2 linked regions of the Nodosilinea sp. FACHB-141 genome follow. The protein of the gene in region 2 interacts with the protein of the main gene of each other region in a pairwise test. Links are inferred from orthologs where the notes say so. Each region holds a gene or a part of one and is shown on either strand. Other genes may lie near its edges. The genes, in order: H6F59_RS02035 and H6F59_RS00250.

Region 1 (15,230 bases), on a different replicon or contig from region 2:
AACGAATCTATGGGCGGGTGAATGAAGGGTACCGCGATCGCATTCCTACCCTTGCCGCCATTGGTCAATACCTGCACCTGCACTGGGGCCTAGTTGCCCTGCGCCAGCGCCAGGTCGCAGCTGGGCTATCTCTATTGGCCCCCGGTGCTCTGTCGCCCGAGGCATGGCAACTGCTGGCTCAAGCTCGGAAGCTGCGATCGCAGCCAGGAGCGAATAGCTTAGTCCCCCGCACCGTCCTGGTTCCTTAGGGCGTTAGGTATGATGGAAACACCGACTCACTGGATCAGGTGATGCAGGCCAGCGAAACACCCGAAGGATTTTAGCCGCAGATCTTGTCAGAGCTGCGGCAAATCAACCAGCGGCTCGACCGAGTAGAGACTGATATCAGCAACGTGAAGACCGATATCAGCAATGTCAAGACTGACATCGGCAGAGTAGAAACTGATGTCGAAAAGCTTAACTTCAAATTTGACACCTACCAAAACGCCTTTGACCAAGTCACGCGGCTGGCGACAACCATTGTGATCGCAGCAGCATCGGTGGTAATTTTGTCCCCCGTTTTGCAAGCTATTACCCCAGCTATTAGTGCTCTAGTGACTGGTATAGCTCCTGGCAATAGCTAGGACGCAACCTGCAATGTTTGGGTATCTATAGGGCCGGACTAATGGATACCGCCAGACTGACAATTTGCCAGGGATCTACCCCATGCCATCCCTTCGCTTCGTAGGGTTCTTCTAGCAAATTTACTCGCCCCGTCACCTCCACTGGGATAGAGCCCTGGAGCTTCAGAGATGTTTCTAAGCCGTTACTTTCATAGCCGCGCAGAATATATTGATCTGCCGCTTCCTCTGCCTGTTTGAAGGCTGACAGCACAAACCCAGTGTCTCCTAAATTAAGGAAGCTGGCGGAGGATTGAGCGCCTGTAGACATGGCCGAGGATAGCAACACCCAGGGTCGAATAGGCAGGTTGAAGTTGTAGGCGGCCTGTACGGTCTTGGCCTGCTGCCAGCCATGGGCGTGGGGATAAATGGCGTAGCTGAAGGTTTGGAGGCCGCGATCGCACCCCGGATCTGGCCAGACAGGAGCCTTGAGCAGCGTCAGCCGCAGTTGGTTGGGTTTGGCATCAAACCCGTGCTTGTAGTCGGTGAGAATGCTGACGCCGCGATCGCCATCGCTGAGGTCGGCCCAGCGCAGGGCGGGCACTTCCCACTTGGCCTGGTCTTGGGGAGTGGTGGGAGTGGTTGAGCGGGCGATCGCCCCGAAGGGAATTTCATAGGTCGCCTCAGCTGCCGACACCGTCAGCGGAAACGCTGCCTTCAGCACCACTTGGGTTTCGTGCCAATCCACCTTGGTATGAACAGCAAGCACGGGAGCATTTGCCTCTAAACGGTAGTCTTGAGCGATAGTGGACTGATTGAAGCCATGCACTACCCGGAGGGTCTGCCGCGCTGGGCCATACTCAATCCAGCTAATACTCTTAAGTACAAAGGCATCTAGGGGATGATCTTGGTAATCAGGGGCAATATTCCACGCGTCCCAATATTGGCCCTCGTCTTTGAAAGCCTGGATCTGGTTTCCATAGCCCTGGAAGGTTTCGGTGCCCGTAGCTTTGTGAATCAGGCTGGCGATGCCGCCAATGGTAGGGTCAATGATGGCTTTCAGGTGGGCGTTCTCTAAAACCCACTCCGCAGGCGGTGAACTAGATGGGGCCGCCTCGGCAGGAATCAACCAAATCAGGCGGTAGCCCACAGAAGGAATAGCGGGAACGTAGACTAGCAGCGATGGAGAGTCAGCCTGTTCAAGCTGGGTGGGTAGCGTTTGGCCCTCCGCATCCTGCGCTTGCCAGAAAGCTTGAGGCAGGGAAGACAAAGAAACGTTCACCACCTCACTGCGCTCCCAGTTCAACGGGTTAAACAGCACCACGGGCACAGCGTCAGGATGCAGAGGCGCGGGAAAGAGACACCGCTCGGCGAGAGCCTGAAGAGAGGTTTGCAAAATGCGATCGCCCATCTCCAGCGCCGCCTGCCATTCTGCATTCGCCTGCTCAAACACTTCGGGGATCGACGACCCCGGCAAAATATCGTGGAACTGGTTAAAGAGAACGTGCTTCCAGGCAGCCTCTAGCTCCGCATGGGGATAGGGCTGAAGCTCATAGATCGCGGCGATGGAGGCAAATAGTTCGGCCTGAAACAGCATGTCTTCGCAGCGGCGGTTGTACTGTTTTTGGTCGCCGTGGGTGGTGTAGCAGCCTCGATGGAGTTCGAGGTAGAGTTCGTCGTTCCAGGTGGGAAGTGAGGGGGCAGGTGGATGGGTCGATGGGTCGATGGGTCGATGGGTGAGTTGGTCAAACAAGGGGGCAGCGTGGCCGAAGGTGAGGGTGGGTAAGAAGGGGGAGTTGGCCCAGCGCTGGGCCTTGAGCAGCATGTCGCGGGTGGGGCCACCGCCGTGATCACCGACGCCGGGAAGCCATAGGGCATCGACAAAACCCGTATTGACTTCCCATTGGCAGGCATATTGGGCCATGTCAACCGGGGTAATGTCGGTGCCGATGGGGGGCAGGGTAACGCCCGTAATCTCGGTGCCGTCTAACCCCTGCCAGCTAAACAGGTCGTGCGGGAAGAGGTTGGTGTCGTTCCAGCGGAGTTTTTGGGTGGCGAAGTAGCGAATGCCGCCCTGGGTAAGCAGCTGGGGCAGTTGCCAGGAGAAGCCAAAGGTGTCGGGCAGCCAGGCTATCGCGCTCACCCCACCAAATTTCTCGACACAGTATCGCTGGCCATAGAGAATCTGTCGGGCGATCGCCTCTCCCCCCGGCAAGTTTAGATCAGGCTCAACCCACAGCCCCGCATCAATCGCCCAGCGCCCCGCTTTCACCTGCTGCTGAATAGTGGCAAATAACTCGGGGCGGTGCTGCTCTAACCAGGCAAATAGCGCTGGGGAGGAATGGCTAAAAGTGAGTTCGGGAAACTCTTGCTGCAACGCCAGCACCGAGCGAAACGTATTCTCGGCCGCTTCCCAAGTTTCGGGGACGGGCCAGAGCCAGGCTAGATCTAAATGCGCGTGGCCCAGGCAATGAAGGGTGCGCTGCTTAAGCCAGGGCGAAAACTGCTTCAAAGCATCCCGCACGCGCAGAAGTGAGGCGTGGAAGCGATCGCGATCGCCCACCCCATCCCAATCAATTCCCTCAAGAGCCTGAGTGAGAATGTCGAGCTTGTTGGGGTCAAACTGAGCCAGATAAGTAGCCAAGACCGCCAGTTCGTCGGCTACAAAGCCAGGTTCGGGGCAGTTTCCCTCCAAGGCTTCAAATACCAGTTCGGCCTGCACCAGCGCCCCCTCGTCGTGGCCCGGACTTAGCAGCTTCAGCGAAACATCTACCGATTCTCCCGGCACAACCCTGTCCGTCAGCACAATCCGCGTCCAGCAGTCGAAGATATCTCCCGTCTGCACCGGCTCGCCATTGACGAAGATGTCCGCTTGGTCGGCCCACCAGCGCAGCGCCAGCCTCGCCGTCAGCCCCTGAAGAGGATAACCGTTGAGATCGGTAGGCCAAGTAAAGCGCTGGTGCAGCCCCAGGGAGACTTTGCCCTTAGGCCAGGCAATGTGATGGCGATCGTTTAGCCTTGCTAAAGGCCAGGTTTTCCAGGCATTGCTAGAGGAACGATCCAGACTCTCCACAGCCTCAGGACAGCGGTGCCAGGTACCCTGCACATCCAGTTGGCTCAGATGACGAAGGCGATCGAGGGTCGCTAAAATCTGCGGCGGGAGTACAGGAAGAACGATGGCAGGGGGCATGGCTCCGGTATGATCAAAGGCAGTCTCCCCAGTGTAGGCAGAGTTATGGCGACTTCGTCGCGCTCGTTTCAAAGCCAAACCGTGGCCCGCTTAATGGCGGGATATCGGCAGGTGGCCCACAGCACCGGGCAGTGGCTGCGGCAGGGACGCACCGCAGCGGTTTGGGGTCTGCAAGTGGCCGTTTACCCTCTCTACGCAGCGGTGCAGGGGCTAAGAATGGGCGCTCGGCAGTTGCAAGCTACCCGTCCCTGGCGGCCGGTTTGGGCCAAACTCACCGGAGCACTCCCTGCAGAACTGGTAGCAGCAGACACACCGATTCGCGCCTTGCTGTCGGTCATTCAACCACCGGTAGTCCACAGTCAAATGGTTCGGCCTGGTGGGCTACAGCTAGTCAACGTCCATGGGCCATGGCTTAAGCAGTCGAAGGCTGGCGCAGTGCTAACCCCTGGACAGTGGCATCTAGTGCCGCTCAATCAACCCATTCGCGGTATCGCCTCAGACTTAGCGACTCAGCAGCTAGTGCTAGTGACCGTCGACAACGGGATTTTTGCCGACCTGACCGACGATCAGCAGCAGCGACTTCAGCAGGCCCTGGTGCTCATGCTGGCAGAATATGCGCGAGTGCAGCGCCGCCATAGTCTTAACTCTCGACTCCAGCAGCCTGGGCTGCCTCTACCCCAGACTAATCCAGCAGTGTTGCCGCCCATGCGATGGCTGCCTGCTGCGCTGCGCTGGTTGCAAACTAGCCCCCTGGCAGCGGCCACTAACCTGTTTGGCGAAGCTAGCCAGCAAGCAATGACCGCAGCGATCACCCTGCACAGACGCACCACGCATCGCGCCATTGGCCAAAGGCCTCAAATCGAGGCCGCAGCCACAGAGCCTAAAAACCCCTACGGCCACTATCCGCCTCGTATTTGGGGTCGACCTACGTTGAGAACTCTGCCAGCGACGGCTTCGGTTGAGCAAGCCGCTGAGTTGGTGGTAACGATGGCCGGGGCGGTGTACGCGGTCCCTAAGGGATCCAATTCCTCTGTCCTAGAAACCCAGCAGGGGCAAAATGGTGCGATCGCCCCAGGCAGCCAGCGTTTACCCATCGAAACTGTCACCGCTGACCGTTCGCCCAGCTCAACTACACTCACGGGCACAAACCAGTATCAGCTCGATTCCCCGAGCGCCCTAGATGTCAAAGTTACCCAAATCAACTACGTCGACCCGCCGCTAGTCACTGTGCTGCGGGGTTTAGACTGGGTGCTCTACGTGCTCGAAACCTGGCTGCGAATGGCCTGGGCCTGGCTGCGATCGCTTTGGTAGATTAATCAGGGCCGGCAGATAGGCGAACGTTTGGCGATATGATAGACCCAGCTTAGTCCTGCACCGGGGCCGTTTCCGTCAGCGGAATTTGGCTACTGCTTGGGGCAGGTCTTGGGCCTACTCTGCTACCGGTTTGGAGACCTAACTCATGCTCACCCTTAAGATTGTGGTTTACCTCGTAGTCGCCTTCTTTGTGTCCCTGTTCGTGTTTGGCTTTTTGAGCGGCGACCCCTCCCGCAACCCCGGCCGTCAAGACATGGACTAGGTTTGGCCTGGGTGACAGGTTGATATCTACTAAATGGCAAATGCCCCAGGAGTCGCTCCGGGGCTTGCCATCTAGCCTGCCCTGCGGAACCTGCACCGCTAAAAGTAGTCTGGGAATTGGCGGCCCTGCCATGGGTTGCCCGTCTGTGCCCTAAAGCTGCTACATCAAGGTTAATAGCCTGGTGACAGTGGCCTGCTTGAGCCCGCTTGCCGGGCTTTGTTTTTGCTTTGGTGATGCCAGCCCATGCCTTTGCCGCCTATGTTGCCCGCTGTGCCCCCACCCCCAGAATCAGCCGAAGTCGTGCTGGTTTCAGCGGTAGTGGCCTCCCAGTCAGGGCCGGGGGGAATGGCAGCGATCGCTTCAACCGATAGTGTTGTAGCTAGCCCCTTGTCTTTGAGCGGAGTTAGCCTGCTCTCACCGCTGTTAGCGATCGATGACGGCTCAGAGCCTCTGATACCTGAACCCACCGATAGCGAGCCTCTAGTGCCCGTTGAACCAGCGATCGAGGACACCGAAGCACCGGTTGAAGTCGATTCAGAACCTCTTAATCCTGGGCCTGAAAGCCCTCAACCCGAAAATTCTGAGGCTGAACCGCCTGAGCCTGAATCACCCGACACCCCCGTCGAAGATGCCCCCGTCGAAACAGAACTGCCGGCTGAGGGGGTAGGCTCCATATTACTGCGGGCCGATCGCCAAGAGTTTGAGCCCGTTCGCCAGGTTGTCACTGCTACAGGCGATGTGCTGGTGCAGTTTGGCACGGGACAGCTAGCCGCCGATCGCCTCTGGGCTAACTTAGTCAATCGCCATCTGCGAGCCGAAGGCAACGTTTTCTTTAACCGCAACAATCAAATTATTGAGGGCGCAACAGCTACCTACAACCTATTGCAGGGTGCAGGCACGATTACCGAGAGCCGAGGTGAGCTAGAGCTGCCCGCCCTAGAAGACGATTTCTCCACCGATTCGGCTGGTCTAGGGCAGGGTTCTAACGTTCCTCTCGACTATCGGCTACAAAATCAGAGGTCCATTTCCCAAGTCACCAGCCCAGGCGGGATTGCCCTGGCGACGGGCGATCCCCAAGTGCTGCTGGGGGGTGAACAGCGCCCAATTGAGCGGGTACGGTTTGAGGCCGAGCAAATTTCCTTTGATGCTGACGGCTGGTATGGCGAGCAAGTTCGGCTGACAAACGATCCCTTCTCGCCCCCAGACTTGGAGTTTAGGGCCAATAGTGTGCGGCTTACACCCATCAATGAGTTAGAAGACGAGCTGGTGTTTGAAAACCCCCGGCTGGTATTTAACCAGGGCCTTTCCATTCCGTTGTTTAGAAATCGCTTTGTGCTTACCCGAGGGCAGCTGCCTCCAGAAGCCCTAAATCCGTTGCCAGCGGGCATTGGCATTGATGGGCGTGATCGCGGTGGCCTGTACGTCGAAGCCCCGCTGCCGATCAATAGGGTAGGGCCTTTAAACGTTACGATCGCGCCTCAGTTTTTCATCTCCCGCTGGTTGGGCGCCTCAAACTACAATATCGGTGACCCCGCCAACTTTGGTTTGGCAGCCCAGGTTGAGGGTTCTTTGGGGCCGCGCACCCAAGTGTTGGGCTCTGCGAGCTTAGCGGGGTTTGACTTGGCAAACTTTAGCGAGCGATTTCGGGCCAGCTTTCGGGCTCGGCAGTTGCTTGGCACCCACCGCCTTACTTTGGAGTATAGCTACCGCGATCGCCTTTTCAACGGCTCCCTCGGGTATCAGGATGTGCAAAACACCATTGGTGCCCTGCTTGAGTCTCCCGTAGTGGCTCTGGGTAACAGCGGTATTGATCTCACCTATCAGGTGTCTGGGCAATACATTACGGCCAACACCGACCGGCCTGATCTCTTAGACCCTGGGGAAGGTATAGGCTTAGCCAGCCTGTTTCGTTTTCAGGGTAGTGCTGACCTCACCCGCAACTTCTTGCTGTGGCAGGGGCAACCGCTACCTGCTACCGCCACCGAAGGGTTGCGCTATTCTCCCCGACCGCTGGTACCCAACCTGGCGCTAGGGGTCGGGCTACGAAGTGGAGCTACCTACTACACCAGCAGCGACTTCCAAGAGTCGTTAGAAACCAGAGTTATTTTGTCGGGTCAGCTGGGCCACTTACAGCGTAAAACCTTCGACTACACCCAGTTCAATATTGGCTTTAGACACACTCTCGTCGGTGGCGATACATCTCCCTTTCTGTTCGATCGAGCGGTCGATCGAAACGTGCTGTCTGGGGGCATTATTCAGCAGATTTATGGTCCTTTTCTAGCCGGTTTTCAGGCCTCGATTAACGTGGATAGCGGGCGCACCATTGATAGCAACCTCATTTTTGAATACCGTCGCCGAGCCTACGGGCTACTGGTAACCTATAGCCCCACTCAAGAAACCGGTTTCCTAGGATTTCGGCTTAGCGGCTTTGATTGGGTGGGGCGCACTGCTCCCTTTGATTCACCACCAGATACCCCTAGTGATGTGGTGGTGCAGTAGCTCTGCCTTCCATAGACGGTAATAAACCTTACGATGGTAGTCTTTACGCAGGCTTAAGATTAAGCTGAAAGGTAATGACTACCTAAAATGCCCCATTCAGTGGGGATTAACGCGTAGGCAAACCATCATGACTTACCTCAGCAACACTCCAGATGTTGAGCCCATCTACCAGTTGCTCACCAGCTACAGCTTTGAGGCTGAGGACTATCCTACCAAAGCTGTCATTGCCGGTTGGTTGGAAGAGTTTGGCTCAGTTTGGGTAAGCCACGCTATTACCGAAGCCCTTTATCAAGGGCGCTACAAAGTTATTTCTATCGACCAAATTCTCAAGCTATGGCAGCGGCGAGGTCAGCCCATTCGCCACTTCAATCGCGAGTTTGAATCCATTATTTTAGGCCAATCGCTGCTCTGCCCTACCGGCTATGGTGATGGCACAGAGTCCTCACCCGTTCGTCGGGCTCTGCCGTCGATCGCTCCGGCCAGCTTAAATTTAGAGATTGATGCTCCACTAGAAACTGACGCACCGCTCTCCAGCGCTGCGTCTACCGACTTTACACCTGCCTCGATCGCAACCAATTCAGAAGTAGAGGCAACGACTGGTTCCTTGGACGACGGTGAGCCAGGAGCTGAGGCGACAAGCGAACCGGCGATCGCCTCAGCCCCAGACACTCCCGATATTCCCAACTTTCGCCCGCTGCCTGCAGAGGCTGCATCCCCCTGGCACCAGGCCGACATGATTCAGCCCTTTGTACCCCGGCGTGATGGGTCAGAGCTGCACGAGCGGCTGCGATCGGTGGTACAAGGGGGCATGCGAGAATAAATGCCTGCCCTGGAGACTTGGTAGCGTATACTGACATAGTACGCACGATCTACACTAAATGGTTCAATATACTCTGGCCCAGAGCCCAGATGTCGTTTTGACAGTATCGGGCAAAGATTCCCGCAAAGCTCGCGATAAGGCGATGGATCAGCTCATGGCTATGCTTGACGATGGCGAACTGCCCACCGCTTTGGCTGATGGCTTTAGCGTCGAGCAACTTGTAGAAGTGCAGCCCCCTACCTCCTCAGCCGCCGTGCAGCAGCAAGAAGACGCCGTCGTAGAAGCCATTCAGGTTTTGAACCAGTTGGCCACGCTCAAGGTAAAAGTACAGTCATCTCGCGATGAAGCTCTTCAGGTGCGTAACCTTGTAGATCTGCTGTTTACCGATGACCCGATGACCGACGACCAAGTGACTGAATTGAAGGATGGCTTTAAAATTTTGAAATCGTTTGCTCAGAGCAACCTGCGATTCAAAGAAGCCAAAGCCCAGGCAGAATCAGCGCGCCAGGTGCTGGACGAGGCATTAGGGAATTAGGCCGTCAAGAAAAATTGCTCAGGAGCAGCAGTAGGTGATGCTTCGCTCTACCAGGACGCTAGGGAAACGCGCGAATGCAATAGTGGGCTTCCTATAAAGATTTGATGAAATCAAAGCAAATGTCGGAGTAGGCACAGTTCCCTTGTCAAATTCAACAGAGAATTTGGATGAGCATCTCAGTGTTTACACGCAGTTTCTCCGGCAGCGCCATGAAATATTTGACCCAATTTGGTCTTCCGTTGCTGAGCACCCTTGGCGTCGCAACGTTTTCTATGGCGGCGAATGCAGCCCTGCTGGTAGGGAACACTTCGGGCAATAACATCGTTATTTTTGATGAAATTACCGGTGATTTTCGCGGAGAACTAATTCCAGATAACGGTCTGCTAGATAGCCCCGATACCTTTGTGTATGGGCCTGATGGCAATTTATATATCAGCAGCGGCACTACCCCAGAAAACTCTGCCATTTTGCGGTTTACCCCCGAGGGTGAGTTCATCGACGTGTTTGCTTCGGGGAATGGCCTGTTTCGTCCCTATGGTGTGGCTTTTGGCCCCGACGGCAACCTGTACGTCAGCAGCTTTTTGTCCGACGAGATCCTGCGCTACGACGGCACCACCGGGGAGTTTGTTGACGTTTTCGCCCAACGTCAGGGGATCGTCCCCAACGGCCTCAATGGCCCCAACGGCCTGCTCTTTGACCCCGATGGTCGGCTCTATGTGACGACTCAGGGCAGCGTTGCAGTGGAAGGCATGCCCGTCTTTGGCCAGCCCAGCATTATTCTCAGCTATGACATTGCCACTAAAGCCAGGATGGTGTTTGCTGAGCAGCCCGAGCCTTCGCCCGACAGCAGAGGATTTGTGAGCTTCTTGGGCATGGCGATGGATCCTCTCAGCGGTGAACTGCTGGTCAGCGATTTTGCCAATGGCATTCGTCGCTACGACTCTCTCACAGGGACGCTGTTGGGAGAACTATCGACCAACTATACCGGCTCTGTGCCGAGCAGTAGCTTTATCGGCAGCTTAGCCTTTGCCCCCAATGGCGATCTGTTTACCGTGGGGTTTGACATCGTTTCGGAAATTGGCTCCATCCTCAAATACGATGGGCCGACCAAAGAGCGATCGCTGCTAGCCGACGCCAACCCTAAGCTACAGCGCCCCATTGGTATTCTCTATGCCGCGCAGCCAGTGCCAGAGCCCTTTGCTTTGGGAGGGCTGGCGATCGCCGCTGGTGGCCTCATGCTCTCTCGCCGCCGCTAACCAGTATTTGTTTATCCTGCCGTAGCTACTGTAAGTCCAAATCTCTGTGAGTGAAGGGTTTGGCGTCACTGCCGCTGTAAGTCACAGAAACGTGACCGTCACCTACTAGCTGATATTTATAGGTAACCAACCCCTCTAATCCCACCGGGCCGCGAGGGGGCATCTTTTGGGTGCTGATGCCGACTTCGGCCCCAAAGCCATAGCGAAAGCCGTCGGCAAAGCGGGTCGAACAGTTATGGTAGACCCCTGCGGCATCGACACGATCCATAAAGTGGGCAGCGGTGGCAGGGTTTTGAGTGGCAATGGCTTCCGTATGGCGCGACCCGTAGGTATTGATGTGGGCGATCGCCTCCTCCACCGACGCCACAACTTTAATGGCCAAAATCAGGTCGCTGTACTCCGTCGCCCAGTCTTCCTCTGTGGCGGGGGCTAAATCGGGCAAAATCTGCTGCGCCTGCTGATCGCCACGCAGCTCTACTTGGGCAGCCCGTAGCGCCGCCGCCAGAGGTGGCAATCCTTGAACAGCAGCATCTTGGTGAATTAGCAGGGTTTCGATCGCATTGCAGGCCGAGGGATAGGCGGTTTTGGCATCGACGGCGATCGCGATCGCCTGAGCCAGATTTACTTCGCTGTCGATGTACAAATGGCAGATGCCATCGGCGTGGCCCAGCACCGGAATGCGCGTATTCTCTTGCACAAACCGCACAAACGCGTTGGAGCCGCGTGGAATGATCAGATCCACGTAACCTTCTAGAGCCAGCAGGGCACGGGTTTCTTCGCGGGTAGTCAAGAGCTGCACTGCCGCTGGGTCTACTCCAGCATTCTCAAGCCCCTCTTTGATCGCCTCCACTAAAGCGGTGCACGATCGCACCGCCTCCTTGCCCCCCTTAAGAATCACTCCGTTGCCCGACTTAATCGCCAGGGCCGAAATTTGCATCACTGCGTCGGGGCGCGACTCAAAGATCACCCCCAGCACCCCCAAGGGCACCGCCAGCCGCTTGAGCACTAATCCCTCGTCTAGCTCGCGGTGAATTTGCACCGTTCCTACCGGGTCGGGCAGGCGGGCTACGTCGCGCACACCAGCAATCGCCCCCGCCAGCTTCACCCCGTCGAGCTTGAGCCGTCCGTACAGCGGCTTGGCCAGGTTGTCAGCTATGGCAGCCTCGCAATCTGCTTGGTTGGCCGCCACAATGCGATCGGCATTGGTTTCAAGGGCGGCTGCCGCCGCCTCGATCGCTTGATTCTTGGCTTCAGCAGACAGGCTAGCTAAAGTTTGAGCCGCTTGGCGAGTGGCCTGGGCGATCGCCAACAACGGCTGAATGGCAGCATCCTGGGCAAGGGGAGAAACGGTCATAGCAATACGACAACCCGGCAATACTCCAGTCTACCGTTTCCCTAGAGACAGGTTTACGGTCTCAGGTTTATTGTCTGAGGTCTAGAAATACTTCACCTCCCTTAACCCATCCACCCATCCACCCACCTACTCCTCCGACGGTTCATCCAAGTGATCCGACGCTTCCCGATAAAGATTGAAAACGTGATCATCCTTGAGGCAGTAGAGTACGTTGCGCCCCTGCTTGCGGTAGCTGACCAGGCGAGTGGCACGCAAAATGCGCAGCTGATGGGACACCGCCGACTCGCTCATGGCCACGGCAGTTGCTAGCTCACCTACCCGCATTTCGCTCAAAGCCAGAGCCGAGAGAATGCGCCAGCGATTGGGATCGCCCAGCACGCCGAAAAATTCGGCCATGCGCTGGGCCTTTTCTATGCTCAAAATCTCGTCCACAGGCGATGAACCAGCGTGATGGCAGGAAGGGTCATCGAGAGGGGGGCGATCGCCAGCCATACCAGTCATCTCTGAAGAATAGCCAGGGCTTAGAGGCATATCCCAATTATCACAGCAAACAATAGTGAACCATTCAACCCATGAACACTTGTTCACATGTTATAGTCAATTCATGAACAGGTGTTCAAGCATTTGAGCATCAGTTTAGTTCACTTAACCTAAGAGGAAACTTGCCATGACTACCGTTACCCAAATGAAATGCGCTTGCGACTCGTGCCTGTGCATTGTTGACACCAGCCAGGCTTTAGAAAAAGACGGCCAGTATTTTTGCAGTGATGCCTGTGCCGACGGCCACCCCGAGGGGTCTTCGGGCTGTGGTCACACCGGCTGCGGCTGTAATAGCTAACCCGTTGCGACAGCAAGGTGCAGGGGATTCAGTTGCCTGCACCCTGCTGTTCCCATTCACCGCTAGCAGCCTAAACCCCATTAAAATCAAGGAAGAGGCGAATCAAGGGATAGGCTAAAAATGGCGCAAAATGACCCAAACCGGGTGCTGCGGCTGCTGCCGCTGGTAACAGGAGGCTTGGGCGGCACCCTGCTGCTGCTCAACCGAGTGCTGACTCCAGCTCTGACCGAATCTCAGGCGCGATCGGATGTGATGGGTGTGATTCTCAGCGCTCTGCTGATTTTGACGGGCTTGCTATGGCAGCGGGTGCAGCCTACCCTGCCTGAAGCCGTTACCTTGATGGGAAAAGAAGGGTTGGAGCTAGATAATGCCCTGCCCGATGCTGCTAAAACTGAACTGGCCTGGGCTTCTCACCTGCTATTGACCAACACCGTTACGCGCTCCGTCGTCGTCTACCGCCAGGGCAAAACCCTGCTGCGGCGCGGAATCTTAGCTCCTAATGCTGAGGTCACCCCTGGCCCAATCTTGAAACGAGTGTTGGAGACTGGCAAAGCAGTGTATCTGGTCAAACTCAGCATTTACCCAGGCCGTGTAGAGTTCGACTATTTGCCTGAAAATACTCAGGGCGTGATCTGTCAGCCCATGGGCCAGGGCGGCGCGCTGATTTTGGCGGCCAATGCCCCCCGCAGCTATACCCGCCAAGACGAAGCCTGGATTGAAGGCATCGCCGACAAGCTTGGCCATACCCTAGATACATCAACAGTTGCCCCAGATGTCCAAGTAGAGATTTCCCAGGCGTGATAAGAAGCAATTATTAGATAACTTTTTATCGAAGAAGAGCTAATAGAACACACACCCCACCAATTAAGCAAACCATAATGTGCAGGGCGGACCAAAGATATAAAGTAGGAAACTTGCTAAAGAAAGGATCTCGACTAGCACTTTCGTCTAGCGCTTCGCATTCAATTTCTCGCAACTGTGCCTGTGGACAAAGTTGAGCGATGCGCTTGCTGATTAATTTGGCTACTCGATAGTTTTTTAAGTAATGCTGTGAATACTTGGCCGACATGAATAGGCCAAACAGGCCAAGAAAGATGGTCAATAACCCAACAGGAATAGTTTGCTTAGAAAATCCCTGCTGTGAAATAAAGGCAAAGGTAGCAGCCGCAATCGTAATTAGAAAATTGCTCATGGTTGCTCTTCGATCTTCAGCCTGTTTGGCAAGCACGTACCTCGTTTCATACATTTTGAGCAATACTTCGACCGTGAGCTGTTTTTCCGGTTCAGGAATCTCATGCATGCTGAAACCTCATGTTCTTCCTTGCATTAATGTGATGTGGTTGATGCCTCCCTAATCGGTTCCTGCTAAGTTTTCTGGCCAAGCGTCGATTTCAAACTTAACCATCACAGTACCCAACTGATCTTTTGAAGAGGTCAACACTAACAGCTTCGCGAGTTGCAAAGACTTCTCTCACCATGAAATTCCTCAATACAGTTCGTACTTGAGCCACTGGCAGGGGAGCGTGCCGTTATAAACCGCCACCCGCTGAGCCGATTTGAGGCCAATGTGTTGCGACAGGGCTTTGTTGCCGCTGAGCACAAAGGCCGTCCAGCCTTTGAAGCGCTGCTTCAGCACGTTCCCCAACAGTTTGTAGAAGGCTCCTAGATCTTCGTCGGCACCCAAACGTTCGCCGTAGGGTGGGTTGCACAGCAGAAAGCCGCCGTCGGCGGGGGCTTCTAGGTCGGCCAAGTCGGCAGCCCAAAAGTTAAGCTGCTCGTCCAGATCGCAGCGTTGGGCATTGAGGCGGGCCTGGTGAATGATGTCGGGATCGCGATCGCACCCCCCCACCCAAGTGCCTAAATTCTCTTTACGCGCTGCCTCCGCCTCTTGCCACAGGCGATCCCACAGGTCGCCATCAAAGTCAGGCCAGGTCTGAAAGCCAAACTCTTCGCGAAAAATGCCTGGGGCGATATTGAGCGCCGCCATGCTGGCTTCCAGGGGCAGCGTGCCCGATCCACAGAGAGGATCCAGCAGCGGCACATCGCCGGGCCAGTCGGTCAGCTTCACCAGCGCTGCCGCCAGGGATTCTTTCAGCGGGGCGGCTCCCACGGCGGGGCGGTAGCCACGGCGGTGCAGGCTGCTGCCCGAGCTGTCGAGGCTGACGGTGGCAGTGTCGTCTTGAATGTGGACGTTGAGCCGCACCTCGGGGTGTTGGGTGTCGATGGTGGAGCGATCGCCCCAGTGCTGCCGCTGCTGATCGACCACGGCATTTTTCACCTGAAGGGCAGTGAAATGGGTGTGGTTGAGGGTGCGGTTTTTGCCGGTGGCATCGACTGCGAAGGTAAGCTCAGGGGTGAGGTAAGGCCGCCAGTCAATGCTCTGAATGCCCTGGTAGAGATCTTCAGCGTCGCGGCAGGGGCATTCGCCCAGCTTGACCAGCACCCGAAAGACCAGCCGCGACCAAAGGTTGACCCGATACAGCAGGGCCAGGTCGCCCTCAAAGGCAACCCCGCAAAAGCCCGGCTCAACCTGCTGAGCACCTAAATCTTCGAGTTCGGCGGC
Region 2 (15,197 bases):
CCCCGGAGCCGAGATCGGCAACATTTTAGAGGTCGATATTCCCCGCCCCCGCCAGCGCATGGAGGTGGTTGAGCACCCCAGCTACTACAGCCTGCGCAGCGAAATCATCTACTTCCTCAACCAGCAAAAGCGAATCAAAAAGCTGCGGGCCAGAAAAACCACGGCGGTGGCTCGCCACGGGCTAGAGAAAGTGAATCTGGACATTGGCTTTGTGCCACTGACCGCCTGTGCCCCGGTGGCGATCGCCAAGGAAAAAGGCTTCTTTGCCAAGCACGGCCTGGAGGAAGTCAACTTGACCCGCGAAACCAGCTGGCGCGGCATTGTGGACGGCATCGCCGGCGGCTACCTGGATGCTGCCCAAATGCCCTCCGGTATGCCCCTGTGGTTTTCCCTGGGTGGCCACAAAAATACCCCGCTGCCCGTGATCAGCGCGCTGACCATGACCCGCAACGGCAACGCCATCACCCTATCTCGCCGTTTCTACGACCAGGGTGTCCACAGCCTGGATGCCTTTCGCGATATGCTGCACCGCACCCCCGAGACCCAGCACCGCATGGGCATGGTGCACCCGTCGTCGATGCACAATTTGCTGCTGCGCTACTGGCTAGCAGCGGGCGGCATCGACCCCGATCGCGACCTGGCTCTGCAAACCATACCCCCCGCCCAGATGGTGGTGGATCTGAAGAACAATGCGATCGACGGCTTCTGCGTCGGTGAACCCTGGAACCTGCGCGCCGCCATGGACGAGGTCGGCTTCACCATCGCCACCGATCGCGAAATTTACGACGGCCACCCCGGCAAAGTGCTCGGCGTGCGCGAAGACTGGGCTGCCGCCTACCCTAACACCCACATCGCCCTCACCAAGGCCCTGCTCGACGCCTGCCGCTACTGCGCCGACCCCGAAAACGAGCTAGAGATTCGCCAGATTCTTTCTCAGCGCGCCTACTTGGGCACCCCCATCGACTACATCCAGCTAGGTGACCCCAACACCAAAGTCTGCGAGCTGCAAAAGCCCATGCGCGAGTACGCCCACCACCTGTTCTTTGGCGACGGAGCCAACCGCCCCAGCCGCACCGAACACCTCTGGCACATGACCCAACTCGCCCGCTGGGGTGACGTGCCCTTCCCCCGCAACTGGCTGGAGATTCTCGAACGCATTGTGCGAGTCGATGTCTATAGCACCGCCGCCCGCGAACTGGGCCTGCTCGATGCCAAATTTACTCGCGGCAGCATTCACCTATTCGATGGCACCGACTTTGACGCCCAAGATCCCATCGGGTATTTGAACAGCCTCGCTATTAAGCGCGACATCACCATTGCTGAGGTGGTGTTGGATGGACGGATGGCAGCCTTGGCTGCGTAGGGGGTGGGGAGTGGATGGGTAGGGGGTGGATGGGTGACGCTTGCTTCTTCATTCATCTAGTCAGAGTTTGGAGCCTTCCGTCCAATTCAGGTTTGGAACCCCACAGTTTGATTCCTTTGATACCTCCATCGGCAGAACAGGCGTTTAAACCGATGACCAGCCAATCCTTTCCGTGAGGTCAAGGACGACGGAACGTCCTTGTCGATGGGGGTCTGGGGCCTGCAAAATGGCCCCAGCAGCAACCTTGGCTTTGCTACCTCACTTTCGTCAGCCCAGCATCCTACGCCCTAGGCGATCGCTTTCTCGGCAACCAACATCTCAACGCTTAGAACATTCCATCTTTAAGGAGTAAAACCATGCAGCCCACCCCTCTCAAACTCAAGTCTCGTCGCCCCGCCCATTCCGGACAGGCCGACTATACCCAACCCTCCTCCGACCAAGGTTTTCTGGTCTTCGATCAGGTCTCTAAAAGCTTCCCCACTGCCAAAGGCCGATTCCCAGTACTAGAAAACGTCAACCTGAGCATTCAACAAGGCGAATTTGTCTGCTTCATTGGCCACTCTGGCTGCGGCAAATCAACTCTGCTCAGCCTAGTCTCGGGCTTTCAGCAAGCTACTCAAGGCTCTGTCACCCTCAACGGGCAACCCATCCTCAAACCCGGCCCCGATCGCATGGTTGTTTTCCAAAACTACGCCCTACTACCCTGGCGCACCGTGTTTGAGAATGTCTACCTGGCAGTGAAATCGGTGTGGCCCAACAAACCCGAGGCCCAAAAGCGGGCGATCGTGCGCGACCACTTGGCCATGGTGGGGCTTACCGAAGCCGCCGACAAGCGCCCCGACCAAATCTCCGGCGGCATGCGCCAGCGAGTTTCCATCGCCCGCGCCCTATCCATTCGCCCCGAAGTACTGATTCTCGACGAACCCTTTGGCGCGCTCGATGCCATCACCAAAGAAGAACTCCAGGAAGAACTGCTCAAAATCTGGAATGACCACCGCTGCACGGTGCTGATGATCACCCACGATATCGACGAGGCATTATTCCTAGCCGATCGCCTAGTGATGATGACCAACGGTCCCGCTGCCGGTATCGGCGAGGTAATGAATATTCCCTTCGAACGGCCCCGCGATCGCGACCAGATTATGGAAGACCCGCAGTACTACCAGCTACGCAACCACGCCCTCGACTTTCTCTACAACCGCTTTGCCCACGACGAAAGCTAGCAACCGCTAAATTCCAAGGCTCTAGCTAAGTTTGCTGGCCAGTTTGTAGAGCCAGAACTAGAACCTTGGAATCTCTGCCCTACGGATTGCGCTAAGAGCAAATTTTAACTATGGTCACCCTTCAGTTATGAAGTGGTGATCATTACGCCTGCTCCCAAATTTGCCGAATTTCACCGGGAAGGATTGAAGCAATTTCCTGGTTTCGTTCAGCAGGCAAAATTTCCTTCATAGCTGAGAACACGGCTGCTGTTACCTCCTCAGGAGCAACCCCGGAGGGCAATGCACCTTCTTGTTGCAGACGCAGCATAAATGTCCCTGGCTTGATGTGTAAATTTTGCGCAGGGCTAATGCGGCTGAAGAAAGCGACCATGACGTTGGGATCTTTCCAAAGATCAAGCACTTCTTGCTCCGATTCAGATGCGCCTGCCTTGAGGTCTTTTTCGATCTGATCGCTGGTTTTGTTCAACATCATATCCCGCAAAATTCGGAATACGATGTTTGTGGCCCGCTCGGCATCGTTAGCGGTTTTCAAACTACTCCGCTCTATCACTTTGTCAAGAAAAGACTGTTGCTGGGTTTGACTTGCCATAATTTCTCACTACAACTTCTGCAAAAAAATGAATTGAACTAAATCAATTCATCGGGGTTCCACTACATGTTGCGAAGTGTAAAGGTAGATTCCATCCGTCTTTTGACGGAGCCATCTGGTAGAGGTGCCAAGCGTAGCACTCGTTAATTTCGAATTGAGGTTGAATTGATAGTCAGCTCGCTAGGCTATTGGTTGAGACGGTTAACTGTTCAAGGTTCAAGTTGCCAAACCTGTAGGATGTTTACTTTCAACCTGTATGGCGCCAGCTTTTTCCGTCCCAAACGACTGCTCAATCAGCCCCTCAGGCATAGACTGATAAAACAATGACTTCTACAGACGCTGTGAACACAGCTCGAATCGTACATATTTTGGCAATTTCAGGCAGTCTGCGTCAGGGTTCGTCTAATATGGCTTTGCTTAAGGCTGCGATCGCCCTATCGCCTAAATTCGTTGAGATGAACCTTTATGGTGGACTCGATGATTTACCCCATTTCAACCCTGACCTTGAGCCAGCGGAACCACTAGCGGTAACTGATTTACGGGCCCAAGTGAAATGGGCGGATGGCATCATAATTTCTAGCCCAGAATATGCCCACGGCGTACCAGGTGTGTTGAAGAACGCGCTGGATTGGTTAGTGAGTGGTGAGGAGTTTATGGGCAAGCCGGTTGCGATATTCAATGCTTCGCCTCGTGCCACCTACGCCCAAGCCTCGCTGATCGAAATTGTGACCACTATGGCAGGGCGTATTGTGCCTGAAGCCTGCATCACGGTTTCTTTGCTGGGCAAAAATCTGGATGTCGCTGGAATTCTGGCTGAGCCAGAGATTGCGGGCGAATTGAGCGCTGCCATCATGGCACTCATCAACGAGATCGAACCATCCACAGCGGTTCACCTCTAGGCAGTAACCCGTGACAATGTCTCAAGCATTAGCGCCTCGCTGCCGCTAGGGAGGAGCAGGTTTGACCAGATACTTGGGCGACTCAACATAGCCCTGCCGGTAATAAAACCGATGGGCCTGCGCGCGGCGGCTGTGACAGTGCACTTCAATGCGATCGCACCCCCGCGCCCAAGCTAGATCGCTGGCCACTGTTTCCAGCGCCGCCCCCACTCCCTGCCCCCGTGCCGCCGGGTCAACGCAAAAGTAGCTGATGCGGCAAAAGTCTCCCGGCAGCGCCAGCTGCGGAATAAAGTGCAGCGAAATGAAGCCAACAATGGCGTCCTGTTCTATGGCGACCAGAATCGCGGCATCGGCATGGGTGAGCTGCCGCTGGAGGCTGTGAATGACAAAGTCGGGGGTGACGGGGTAGCCGAGCTCGGTGAGCAGGGCCGCGATCGCAACGCTGTCTGCCACCTCGCCGGGTCTAATTTGCATAGGCGATCGAGTCCAGCGCAATGCAAGGATTTACTTTAAAGGCCACCACGACACCTTATCGCGGGTGGCCCCGTACACTTCTTTTAGCCCCTCGGGGTCAACCACCTGCACCTGGTCATTGGCCGACTCGGCAGTTTTGCTGGTTTTGATGTAGCCCGCTTTAGTCAGTCCCTTTAAAACCTGCTCAACGGTGCGGTGGTTGAGCTGGCAAGCGCGGGCGATGAGGTCAATGGGCAGGTCAAAGCAGTAGCTAGTGCTGCTGCCTTGGCTCGGTTGACTGCCCAGACTGCGCTCTTGATAGATTAATGCCCGCAGCAGCGCCGCCACCGCTTGGGGAGGGTATGTGCTGCAATTGAGCAGGTGATACTGAAACTTCTCGCGCAGCTCAAATAACAGAGAGTAGCGATCGCGGAAGGCCTCATGCTGGTCGTACAGCGATTGCACCACCGCCACCGGCACCTTGATCACGTCGGTGGTTTTGTAGGCTTCCACCAGGCTAGGAAACGCCCGCACCACCGGCCCAAACCCCACGGGCAAATTGCGCATGCCAAAACAGGCGCCGGGGTAGGTCATGGCCATCACCCGGTCGAGGGGAGTGCTGCGCATGATCACCGGGCCGCCCTCGACCACCACGTAAAGGTGCTCTAACCAAGTCTGCGGACGAAAGGCCGTATACACCGGCCGATTGGAGTACAGCTTTTCTACGACCAAGACGCTGGGGTCTAACCCGTTGAGCAGGTCTTTGGCCTCTAGGCCCTGAAACAAAAAACTTTTCGTGGTCAAGGTTTCGACGGCATCAGTCGCCGCAACCTGGCCTTTTTGCCTTGCCATACTGCACTACAGGTTCGTTACCCCGCCATTGTCCCTCGAAAACTACGCTTGCTCAAGAATTCTTGACCGCAATCTCGATTGACTTGTATTTGAATTGGAGAATTGAACCGGGTGGGCAGCTGAGCTGACAGTGAGTGGTAGGGGTGGCTCGATGGCCTTAGGCCATCGAGCCACCCCTAAACAAACTTAGTAGCCGTCGTCGGTTTCAGTGTTGAACCACAGATCGGCTTCTAGCTCCACCAAATCGAGCAAGGCCTCGTGAACAGTGCCAGCCTGGCCCTCAATGGCCAGATCAAACCAGCCATCTTCTTGGCCGTTGGCACCCAGCAGCGCGCCCAGAATATTCACCTTGAGCCCGTAGCGGTTGATCAGGTTTGAGATTACCGGGTCGGGGTGGCGTGCCTTGGGAATGCGAATTTTGACTTGGGTTTGCACCAGGCTTTCTGGGTCTTTAAGGTGGATTGCCTCAAGGCCATAGTCGGGAGAAATAGACGCCATCGCAAGCCTCCTTAGTGACTTTTGCTCTGAATGCCGGCGCCGCGCTCTAGCACAAACTTCACCACCAGGGTGACTACGGCCAAACAGGCCAGCAGCAGGGCGGCAGTGTAGGCCGCTTGGCTGTTGTACTGGATGTGCGCCTCTTCAATAAAGAGGGGCAAGGTTTGGGTTTTGCCGACAATGTTGCCCGAAACCACGGTCACCGCTCCAAACTCACCCATTGCCCGTGCGTTAGTCAAAATTAGGCCGTAGAGCAAACTCCACTTAATCGACGGCAGCGTGACCCGCCAAAAGGTCTGCCACTGACTCGCCCCCAGGGTGGCAGCCGCCTCTTCTTGCTGGGTGCCCGCTTCTTCGAGGGCGGGCAGCACCTCACGGGCAATAAAGGGCATGGTGATAAAGATACTGGCCATGACGATGCCCGGCAGGGCAAAGATAATCTTGATGCCGTTGGCATCGAGCAGAGGCCCAAACCAACCCCGGTTGCCAAACAGCAGCACCAGCATGAGACCCGCAACCACCGGCGAGATCGAGAAGGGCAGGTCGATGATGCTGATCAGGAGCGATCGCCCTGGAAAATTTTTGTTGGCCAACGACAGCGCCGCACAGATCCCAAACACCGTGTTCAGCGGTACCGTGATCGCTGCCGTAATCAACGTCAGCTTGACCGCATTCAAAAAGAACTTGTTGCTAAACGTGTCGAGCAACCCGGGTAGACCCGCCTTTAAAGCCTGAAAAAATACGTTGAGGGTCGGCACCAGCAAAATTAGCCCCAGGAAACCAAAGACAAAGGCCACCAGCAGCCACTTGCCCCACTGAAACGCTGCTCTCTGAGATCTAGACCCAGCGGCAGCAATGGGTTGTTTTAGAGATGAATCAGCCATAGAAGCGCCTCCCGCGGGCTTGAATAAGGTTGATCACCAGCAGTGCCGATAGCGAAATCAGCAGTAGCACCGTGCCAATTACCGTGGCCCCGGCGTAGTCGAATTGTTCCAAACGTTGAACAATCAGCACTGGAGCGATTAGGTCTTGAAAGGGAATATTGCCCGCAATAATCACCACTGAGCCGTATTCGCCCACCGCCCGCGAAAAGCCCATGGCCACGCCCGTTAGAATGGCAGGCATCAGCGGCGGCAAAATTACCCGCCTAAAGGTCTGCCACTGGGAAGCCCCCATAGACCAGGCGGCCTCCTCCATTTCCGACTCCATGTCTTGCAGCACCGGCTGCACCGTCCGTACCGAAAAGGGCAGCGCAATGAAGATCATCGCTACCAGCACCCCCAGTCGGGTAAACGATACCCTAATGCCAAAGGGCTCTAGAAAGCCGCCAATCCAGCCGTTGGTGCTGTAGATAGTGGACAAGGTTAAACCAGCCACTGCCGTGGGCAGAGCAAAGGGCAGATCGATGATGGCATCTAAAAATCGCTTTCCCGGAAACTCGTAGCGCACCAGCACCCAGGCAATAATAAGCCCAGCAAAGCCGTTAATAATGCTAGCCACCAGCGCTGTAAAAAAGGTGACGTTGTAGGTCGAGATGGCCACCGGATCGGTAGCAATGCGCCAAATCTCTGCCGGGTTGAGGGTCAGCGCCTTGAGTACGAGCGCCGCCATCGGCAAAAACAAAAACAGAATGAGATAGAACCAGGTAACCCGCCAAGTCCAGGGAGCATGGAGAATCTGGTGCCAAAGACCCGGGGATGAAGACGGTGGGGATGAAGTCATAGGTGCAGAGAAAACATGTCGATCAGTCCGTTTCGGGTGACCCTCACCTCAGCCTGCTCTCGATCGGATAGGGCTGAGGCAAGGGCCATCTACCTACTTGCCAACTTTAGATTGAACCTGGTCAAAGATTGCCCCATCGGCGAAGAACTTCTTGTCAATCTCTTCCCAGCCCCCTAAATCAGCCACCGTAAACAGGGTTTCAATCTTAGGAAACTGATCGGCAAACTGTTCACCCACCTCTGGGTCGGAGGGGCGGAAGCCCACTTTGGCAAACTCTTCTTGGGCCTCTGGGGTAAACAGAAACTCCACAAAGGCTTCAGCGACCTCGCGGGTGCCGTGCTTATCCACGTTGGCATCGACAACGGCAACGGGGTTGTCAATGGAAATATTCACATCGGGAACAACAAAAGGCAGCTCTTCGCCATTTTGGGCGGCCAGCAGCACCTCGTTTTCGTAGTTAATTAGCACATCGCCCTGGCCTCGGTTGAAAAACACGTCGGTGGATTCTCGCGCATCCTTGGGCAGCACCGGCACGTTCTGATAAATCTTGGTGACGAAGTCTAGGGCAGCGGCGTCATCGCTACCGGTCTGGGTCTGAAAACCCCAGGCTCCTAAAAAGTTCCACTTGGCACCGCCGGAGGTTTTGGGGTTGGCGGTCACCACCTGCACATCGTCGCGGGCCAGGTCTTCCCAGCCCTGGATATTTTTGGGGTTGCCCTCGCGGGTGACCAGCGCCGCTACTGAGGAATGCACAATGGCGCTGTTGGGGGCTTCGTTTTCCCAGCCAGCTTCAATCAGGCCGCCCTCTTCAATTTTTTTGGTGTCTCCGGCCAGGGCCAGGGCGACGACATCAGCTTCTAGCCCATCGAGCACAGCCCGAGTTTGGGAGCCTGAGCCACCGTAGCTCTGATTAAAGGTGACATCCTGACCAGTTTCCTCCTTCCACTTCTCGGTGAACTTAGGAATGATCTGCTCATAAGCTGCCTGGGTCACGGCGTAGGAGACCAGGGTGAGCTCTACGGGGCCGGCGGCAGCAGTGGTCGCTTCGCCATTGCTGGCTTCGGGAGTCGATGTGGTGCTACCGCAGGCGGCTAGGGTACCCGCTAGCCCCAGGCCAGCCGCAAACAAGATTGCCGATCGCCGCGAAATATAACGTTGAGGTGATGTCATGGGTAGCTCTCCAAAGAATCTCCGGTATCTCGATAGGGTTTTCGAGGATTACGTTTATGGACTGTATCATAAAATTTTGGACTTAGATCCAAAATGAAGTTGAAGCCATTTGCACATTTTTTTGGAACCAGATCGATCTTGTTTTGGGATGAGTTGCAATTTTATTGTGGGTGGGGTAGCGTAGGTTCACATTGCAGCTCGGTCGGTGGGCGATCGCCCCTGGAGAACTGAGGCGCACCCTGCCCCTGCTGTCTAGATTTGGGTTTGAGGTGATGGGAAAAGTGGCACCGCTTCGCTAAGCTCCGATGTCGCATCCCCGTTGAAGCACACTGTCGATTTTAGGAAACGCCCGTGGGAATCAGAGTAGACAACGTTTCAAAACGATTTGGGGATTTTCAGGCCCTTGAGCCCATCACTCTGGATATTAAGAGTGGTTCTTTGGTGGCCCTGCTGGGGCCGTCAGGTTCGGGTAAGTCGACCCTGCTGCGGGTGATTGCCGGTTTAGAGCAGGCCGACACCGGCAGAATCTACATTTCGGCTCAAGATGCCACCCACAAGACGGTGCAAGATCGCCAGGTGGGTTTTGTATTTCAGCACTACGCGCTGTTTAAGCACCTCACCGTGCGCAGAAACGTGGCCTTTGCCCTAGAGCTACAAAAGTGGCCCAAAGAGCGGATTAAGAATCGGGTTGATACCCTGCTAGACCTGGTGCAGCTAAATGGGTTGGGCGATCGCTATCCCTCTCAGCTGTCGGGCGGTCAGCGGCAGCGGGTGGCCCTGGCGCGGGCCCTCGCCGTTGAGCCCCAGGTGCTGCTGCTCGACGAGCCCTTCGGTGCCCTCGATGCCAAGGTGCGCAAGGATTTGCGCGACTGGCTGCGCCATCTCCACAACGATGTGAATGTCACCACTGTCTTCGTTACCCACGACCAGGAAGAGGCGATGGAAATTGCCGACGAAATCGTGGTGATGAGCCAGGGTCGAGTCGAGCAGGTGGGCTCCCCCGCTGAGGTGTACGAAGACCCGGCCACTCCCTTTGTGATGAGCTTTATCGGTGCAGTCAACGTCCTCTCACCGGACAACACCTGGAAATCGCTTCACCGCGACGCACCCACCCACGGGGAGGTGTTTTTACGCCCCCACGACATTGAGATCTTCACCGACCATCAAGACGGCAGTGTCGCTGCCACGATCAACCACATCATCCACCTGGGCTGGACAATTCGCATCGAACTCACCCTCGAAAATGGCCACCCGATTACTGCCCACATCAACCGGGAGCAGTACCGCGACCTGGGTGTTGAGACGGGGCAAACGGTCTACCTGCGGGCCAAGCTCATTCGCAGCTTTGCAGCCACAGCGGGCTACGCACCATCGGTAGCTTAGCGCTCAGGAAAACTGTAAAAACCTCGATTTCCCCCACCCCCCGTTTTCGGAGGGTAGGGGAAATTGCTTGCGAGCATCTTTGTTGCAGCCCAATGTTGGCGATCGGTAAAACTGGGCCAAGACCTGCCCCTGGCCCAGTGCTTTGACCCTTAACTGGCGTTTAGCTGGTTTAGTCTAGCAGTATGTCAGCCGGAGAGCCTCAATATAATGTCATAGTGGTTTTGGCATTCCCGATCTGGAGGCCAAGACGTAAGCAGGTAGGCGGGCAATGGGGTTAGCAGGCATAGAACTGGGGCTAGCGGTCAACGGATTGGCGCAGCTGGCGTCACCGGGGCCAATTATCTTTCAGCTGGGGCCACTGGCTATTCGCTGGTATGGGCTGCTGATTGCGATCGCCCTGGCAATTGGCATTACCCTGGCGCAACGGCTGGCCCAGCGACGCGGGCTTGACCCAGAGGCAGTTGCCGACCTGTCGATCTGGCTGGTGCTGGGAGCTTTGCCTGCTGCCCGTCTCTACTACGTCGCCTTTGAGTGGGCTCGTTATGCCGATGACCCGCTGAGTGCCTTTGCCATTTGGCAGGGGGGCATTGCCATCCATGGGGCTATCTTGGGCGGTATGCTGGCGGCGCTGTTGTTTGCTCGTCTCAATCGACTGTCGTTTTGGGCCTTGGCAGATGTGGTGGCTCCGGCCCTGGTGCTGGGCCAAGCTATTGGTCGCTGGGGCAATTTCTTTAACTCCGAAGCCTTTGGCGGCCCAACCAATCTGCCCTGGCGAGTTTATATTCCCCCCGCCCAGCGCCCCCCTGGTCTGGAAACCGTGGAGTATTATCACCCCACCTTTCTCTACGAATCGCTGTGGAACCTGGGGGTGTTTGCCTTGGTGCTATGGCTGTTTTTCTGGGGGTTGCGCCATCCTGAACGGCTGAAGACGGGTACGCTCTTTTTGGTCTACTTCGCCACCTACAGCCTAGGCCGCCTGTGGATCGAGGGCCTGCGTCTCGATAGCCTAATGCTGGGGCCGCTGCGAATGGCCCAGGTAGTGAGCCTCACCGGTATAGCGTTGGGAGTGGCTGGGTTACTGTGGCTGTATGTGGGTCGGCGATCGCTGCCGGATGTGGCCAAAGGCAGCTAAATCTCAATCGAGAGCGTACGTAGGTAAAGGCTCCCACCTGTCACTGTGCGCGTTCTGATTTGCTGCCGTATTGCCCAACCAAAAAACGCCCTGGAAATCTCGTTGTGATTTCCAAGGCGCAGCAAGGGGAGTGACGATTGATAGGGGTTGGAGGACTACTGCGACGGGGAACTGTCTTCGGAACCGCAGTTGCCGGGGCCGCCGCCTCTTCCTATGTTGCTGCGCAGGGCTTCCTGAAGATCGGTTTCGCTGACGCCTAGCTCGGCAGCAGCGGCGGCCAGCTCAGGGCGCGGCGGGGGCTCAGCGGGTAGGCCCAAGGCTTCTTTCAAGGCGGCTTCACTGACGTCCAGCTGTGTGGCGGCGGTGGCCAGTCTTTGGCCGCGATCGCCGTCTCTGCCGCTGCGTAGGGCTTCCTCTAGCTCAGTTTCGCTAACCCCTAACTCAGTGGCGGCGGCGGCTAGGTCAGGGCGCGGCGGCGGTTCAGCAGGCAGACCCAGGGCAGCTTTGAGGGCGGCCTCGCTAACGCCTAGATCTGCCGCAGCGTTGGCCAGCCCTTCACCGTGACCTCGCCCCCGGCCTTCGGGCCGCTGAGCGGGCTCGGTTGGAGTGGCTTCGGGCTGCGGGGGTTGACCCTGGGTGGTTTGGCTAAAGGCGGCCAAACCTAGACCACCAACCAGGGCAGCCGCCAGGCCAGCAGTCAGCAGTGAACGATGAATTACCATGAATGATTTGCTCCGGTGATTAGGTTGACGATTCCTATTAAGCCTGGGCACTATGGCAAAACCATGGCCGCCAAATTACAGCTTTGTCATTTTTGTGGTTCGCTGGCGGTGCTAGGCTGTGAGCGCCTATGAACGTTTTATTAGTCGAAGATGAGGCCAAAATTGCCAGTTTTGTGGCCCAGGGGCTGCAAGAACAGGGCTTTGTGGTTGACACCTGCCCCAACGGCACCGAAGGCTATGCCTTGGCCACCGATCGCACCTACGACGTGGTGCTGCTCGATATCATGGTGCCAGGGATGGACGGGCTGGCCATCCTCAAGGCGCTGCGAGGGGCGGGCTACGCGGTGCCAGTGATTTTAATTACTGCCCGCAACGAGCTAGACGATCGCCTGGCCGGGCTAAATCTCGGGGCTGACGACTACATTGCCAAGCCCTTTTATGTCGAAGAACTGGTAGCTCGCATCCATGCGGTAGTGCGGCGCAGCAGCGGAGAACGACAAAATTTTTTGGCCGCTGGCCCCCTGCGCCTCGATCGCATCACCCGCGAGGTCACCTGCGGCGGGCACCAGGTTGAGCTAACAGCGCGGGAGTTTAATCTGCTGGAGTATCTGATGCGATCGCCCGGCCGAGTGCTGACCCGCACCCAAATTTTGGAGCATGTCTGGGGCTACGATTTTAACCCCAGCACCAACGTCGTCGATGTGGCCATTCAGCGGCTGCGCAAAAAGCTCGACCCCCTAGACGCGGCCCAGTGGATCGAGAGCGTGCGGGGAGTGGGCTATCGCTTTCGCCCTCCCGAAGAGAGCGCCCGAGGGGAACGCCCGTGACGCGATCGCCGCTGCCCCGACTTTCCCTAAGGCTGCGGCTGGCGCTGTGGTCTGCCGCTCTGGCTGGGGGCGCGCTGCTGGGGTTTGCCCTGCTATCGAGCTGGCTGATCTACCAGGCCAAGCTCGATAGCCTTGATGCCCGGTTAGAACGCACCGTTCCCCCAGGTCGCCCCGGCGATCGCGGCAATTTTTCTCCCGGCGATCGCAGTGGCTTGCCCCCCAACCCAGAACCGGATTTGGCTCGAGACCTGGGCCTGCCCGCCGATGCCGAGGTGGGGCTTCTGATTGTGGGCCGCACGGGGGAGGTGATCTATCAATCGCCCCAGTGGCCCAGCGCGATCGCCCAAATCTCCCCTGTACCCGACCCAACTCAAGGGCGTCGGGGACCACGCCGGTTGATGACAGTGCGAACGCCGGACGGACCTTGGCGAGTGGTGGTGCGAGCTACGCCTATGGGTCAGCTGGCGATCGCTGCCAACCTCGACGCGCTCCGTCAAGAGATGGCCACCCTGCGACGCATCTACGCCCTGACCATCCCCGGCTTACTGCTGGTGATTGGGGGCGGAGCCTGGACGATCGCGGGCCAAGCGCTGCGGCCTGTGCGCCAGCTCAGCCAAAGCATTAATCAGGTGACGGCCCAGGGGCTGCACCAGCGGGTGCCCGCCGACCCCGACCCCGAGTTTGCACCGCTAATTTCCGCCTTCAACGCCATGCTAGAGCGGCTCGAGCGCAGCTTTCAACAGGCATCTCGCTTCAGCGGCGACGCCGCCCACGAACTCAAGACGCCCCTGACCATTCTCCAGGGCGAGCTAGAGCGAGCCATTCAACAGGTTGAAACCGGCTCGGCGGCTCAGCAAACTCTCAGCCAACTGCTCGACCAGGTGCGCCACCTAAGCGGCATTGTACGCAAACTGCTGCTGTTGTCGCTGGCCGATGCCGGGCAGATGAGCATTCAGCGCCAGCCGGTCGACTTCAGCGCTTTAGTGCAAGATCAGCTGGAAGATCTGTCGCTGCTGGCCCCTGAGCTGGCGGTGACGGCTGAGATTGAGCCGGGGGTGAGAGTGATGGGCGATCGCGATCTCCTGACCCAGGTGATCCAAAACCTGATCACCAACGCGGCCAAATACAACCTGCCCCAGGGCTGGGTGCGGGTGGCGGTCAACCGCGCTGATTCCCAAGTGCAGTTCACATTAACTAACGCCACAGCACCCCTCACCGCCACCGAAGCCAGCCGCCTGTTCGATCGCTTCTACCGGGGCGACCCCGCCCGCGCCCGCCAAACCGAAGGGCTGGGCTTAGGCCTCAGCCTCGCTCGCGAGATCGCCCGTACCCACGGCGGCAATCTGGCGCTGGCCCCTAGCCCCGATGGGGAGGCCCGGTTGGAGTTGCACTTGCCCCTGTCTTCTAGCTAATCAAAGGTACAAGCTACAGGAGAGGACTTGGGTGTAAGGTTTCAGGTACAAGGTCTAGGGTCCAAGTCTTGCCCTAAACCCTAGGCCTTGTACTCAACCTCTAAATTCGGCCTGACACCATCCAACCCAGACAGCCAAGTTCTTGTCCTACTGAAAGAGAAATATTAGAGTTATGTAAACATCTGTTAACAAAGGTATAGACTAAATTAAGGAAAATACTTCACTATTGGCTTTACTTTGGGCCAGCGGTGGGTCGCCTTCGTCGTTGTCAGTTCTATGTTCTTACGGCAAGCCAGTATGAGACACGTGCTAAACATTTTGGTCATTTGTGTAGTAAGCCTCTGCGCCTGGCTGCCGATGGCACCGGCCCTGGCTTACGACAACCCAGAACTCTTGCCCGATACCCAGACTGCCATCATTGATCTGGCCAAGTCGCTCAGCGCTCGCCAAGAAGAAAGCCTCGACTCTAAGCTCAATGACTTTGAAGCCGAAACTGGCTGGAAGCTGCGGGTGCTGACCCAGTACGACCAAACCCCAGGCCGGGCGGTGAAGGACTTTTGGGGTCTCGACGATCGCAGCATTATGCTAGTGGCTGACCCGCGCGGCGGCAATCTACTCAACTTCAGTGTGGGTGATGCCGTTTATGACTTGCTGCCCCGCACCTTCTGGATTGAGCTGCAAACCCGCTACGGCAATCAGTTCTTTGTGCGCGAAAACGGCGAAGACAACTCTATTCTCAGCGCCCTGGAATCGATTCAGGGCTGTCTGCGCCAGGGGGGGTGCAACGTGGTGCCTGGTCTGCCTCAAGAGCAGTGGGTGCTAACACTGATTACCTCCATTGTTGGCGGCGTAATTTGTGGATTTGCGGCCCACCCTCGCAAGCCCGGACAAATTTTCGCCTGGCAGTGGGTGCTGATTTTCTCGCCGCTGTGGGGGATTCTGTTCTTTGCCT

Evidence for each region.
Region 1: the proteins of H6F59_RS00250 (region 2) and H6F59_RS02035 interact in binary tests that used the Escherichia coli proteins (3 or more experiments, as listed by UniProt). The link is inferred for Nodosilinea sp. FACHB-141 from one-to-one orthologs.

Annotation. Positions count from the first base shown.
Region 1 is NZ_JACJPP010000004.1:153,813-169,042, forward strand. What follows is about bases 9,666-12,613. They hold H6F59_RS02035 (glutamate-5-semialdehyde dehydrogenase), read right to left. Parts: upstream 11,830-12,613; coding sequence 10,501-11,829; downstream 9,666-10,500. Other genes in these bases: H6F59_RS02030 (PEP-CTERM sorting domain-containing protein), read left to right, coding at 9,666-10,475; H6F59_RS02040 (helix-turn-helix transcriptional regulator), read right to left, coding at 11,956-12,360; H6F59_RS02045 (metallothionein), read left to right, coding at 12,497-12,613. In the rest of the region: H6F59_RS01990 (glycosyltransferase family 2 protein), read left to right, coding at 1-248; H6F59_RS01995 (hypothetical protein), read left to right, coding at 333-623; H6F59_RS02000 (alpha-mannosidase), read right to left, coding at 649-3,789; H6F59_RS02005 (hypothetical protein), read left to right, coding at 3,835-5,100; H6F59_RS02010 (photosystem II reaction center protein I), read left to right, coding at 5,249-5,365; H6F59_RS02015 (DUF3769 domain-containing protein), read left to right, coding at 5,609-7,864; H6F59_RS02020 (hypothetical protein), read left to right, coding at 7,992-8,684; H6F59_RS02025 (hypothetical protein), read left to right, coding at 8,743-9,219; more of H6F59_RS02030, read left to right, coding at 9,429-9,665; more of H6F59_RS02045, read left to right, coding at 12,614-12,667; H6F59_RS02050 (cofactor assembly of complex C subunit B), read left to right, coding at 12,788-13,468; H6F59_RS02055 (hypothetical protein), read right to left, coding at 13,494-13,967; H6F59_RS02060 (class I SAM-dependent RNA methyltransferase), read right to left, coding at 14,154-15,230. UniProt on the Escherichia coli protein: Catalyzes the NADPH-dependent reduction of L-glutamate 5-phosphate into L-glutamate 5-semialdehyde and phosphate. The product spontaneously undergoes cyclization to form 1-pyrroline-5-carboxylate.
Region 2 is NZ_JACJPP010000002.1:59,550-74,746, reverse strand. What follows is about bases 8,222-11,136. They hold H6F59_RS00250 (TOBE-like domain-containing protein), read left to right. Parts: upstream 8,222-9,120; coding sequence 9,121-10,152; downstream 10,153-11,136. Other genes in these bases: lgt (prolipoprotein diacylglyceryl transferase), read left to right, coding at 10,421-11,136; H6F59_RS00255 (sulfate ABC transporter substrate-binding protein), read right to left, coding at 8,222-8,769. Also shown: H6F59_RS00300 (nitrate ABC transporter ATP-binding protein), read left to right, coding at 1-1,363; H6F59_RS00295 (nitrate ABC transporter ATP-binding protein), read left to right, coding at 1,720-2,586; H6F59_RS00290 (DUF2267 domain-containing protein), read right to left, coding at 2,729-3,175; H6F59_RS00285 (NADPH-dependent FMN reductase), read left to right, coding at 3,499-4,074; H6F59_RS00280 (GNAT family N-acetyltransferase), read right to left, coding at 4,120-4,548; H6F59_RS00275 (Crp/Fnr family transcriptional regulator), read right to left, coding at 4,579-5,379; H6F59_RS00270 (NIL domain-containing protein), read right to left, coding at 5,566-5,877; sulfate ABC transporter permease subunit CysW, read right to left, coding at 5,889-6,761; sulfate ABC transporter permease subunit CysT, read right to left, coding at 6,754-7,599; more of H6F59_RS00255, read right to left, coding at 7,693-8,221; more of lgt, read left to right, coding at 11,137-11,284; H6F59_RS00240 (hypothetical protein), read right to left, coding at 11,440-12,006; H6F59_RS00235 (response regulator transcription factor), read left to right, coding at 12,135-12,833; H6F59_RS26145 (ATP-binding protein), read left to right, coding at 12,830-14,245; H6F59_RS00225 (TPM domain-containing protein), read left to right, coding at 14,603-15,197. UniProt on the Escherichia coli protein: Part of the ABC transporter complex CysAWTP involved in sulfate/thiosulfate import. Responsible for energy coupling to the transport system.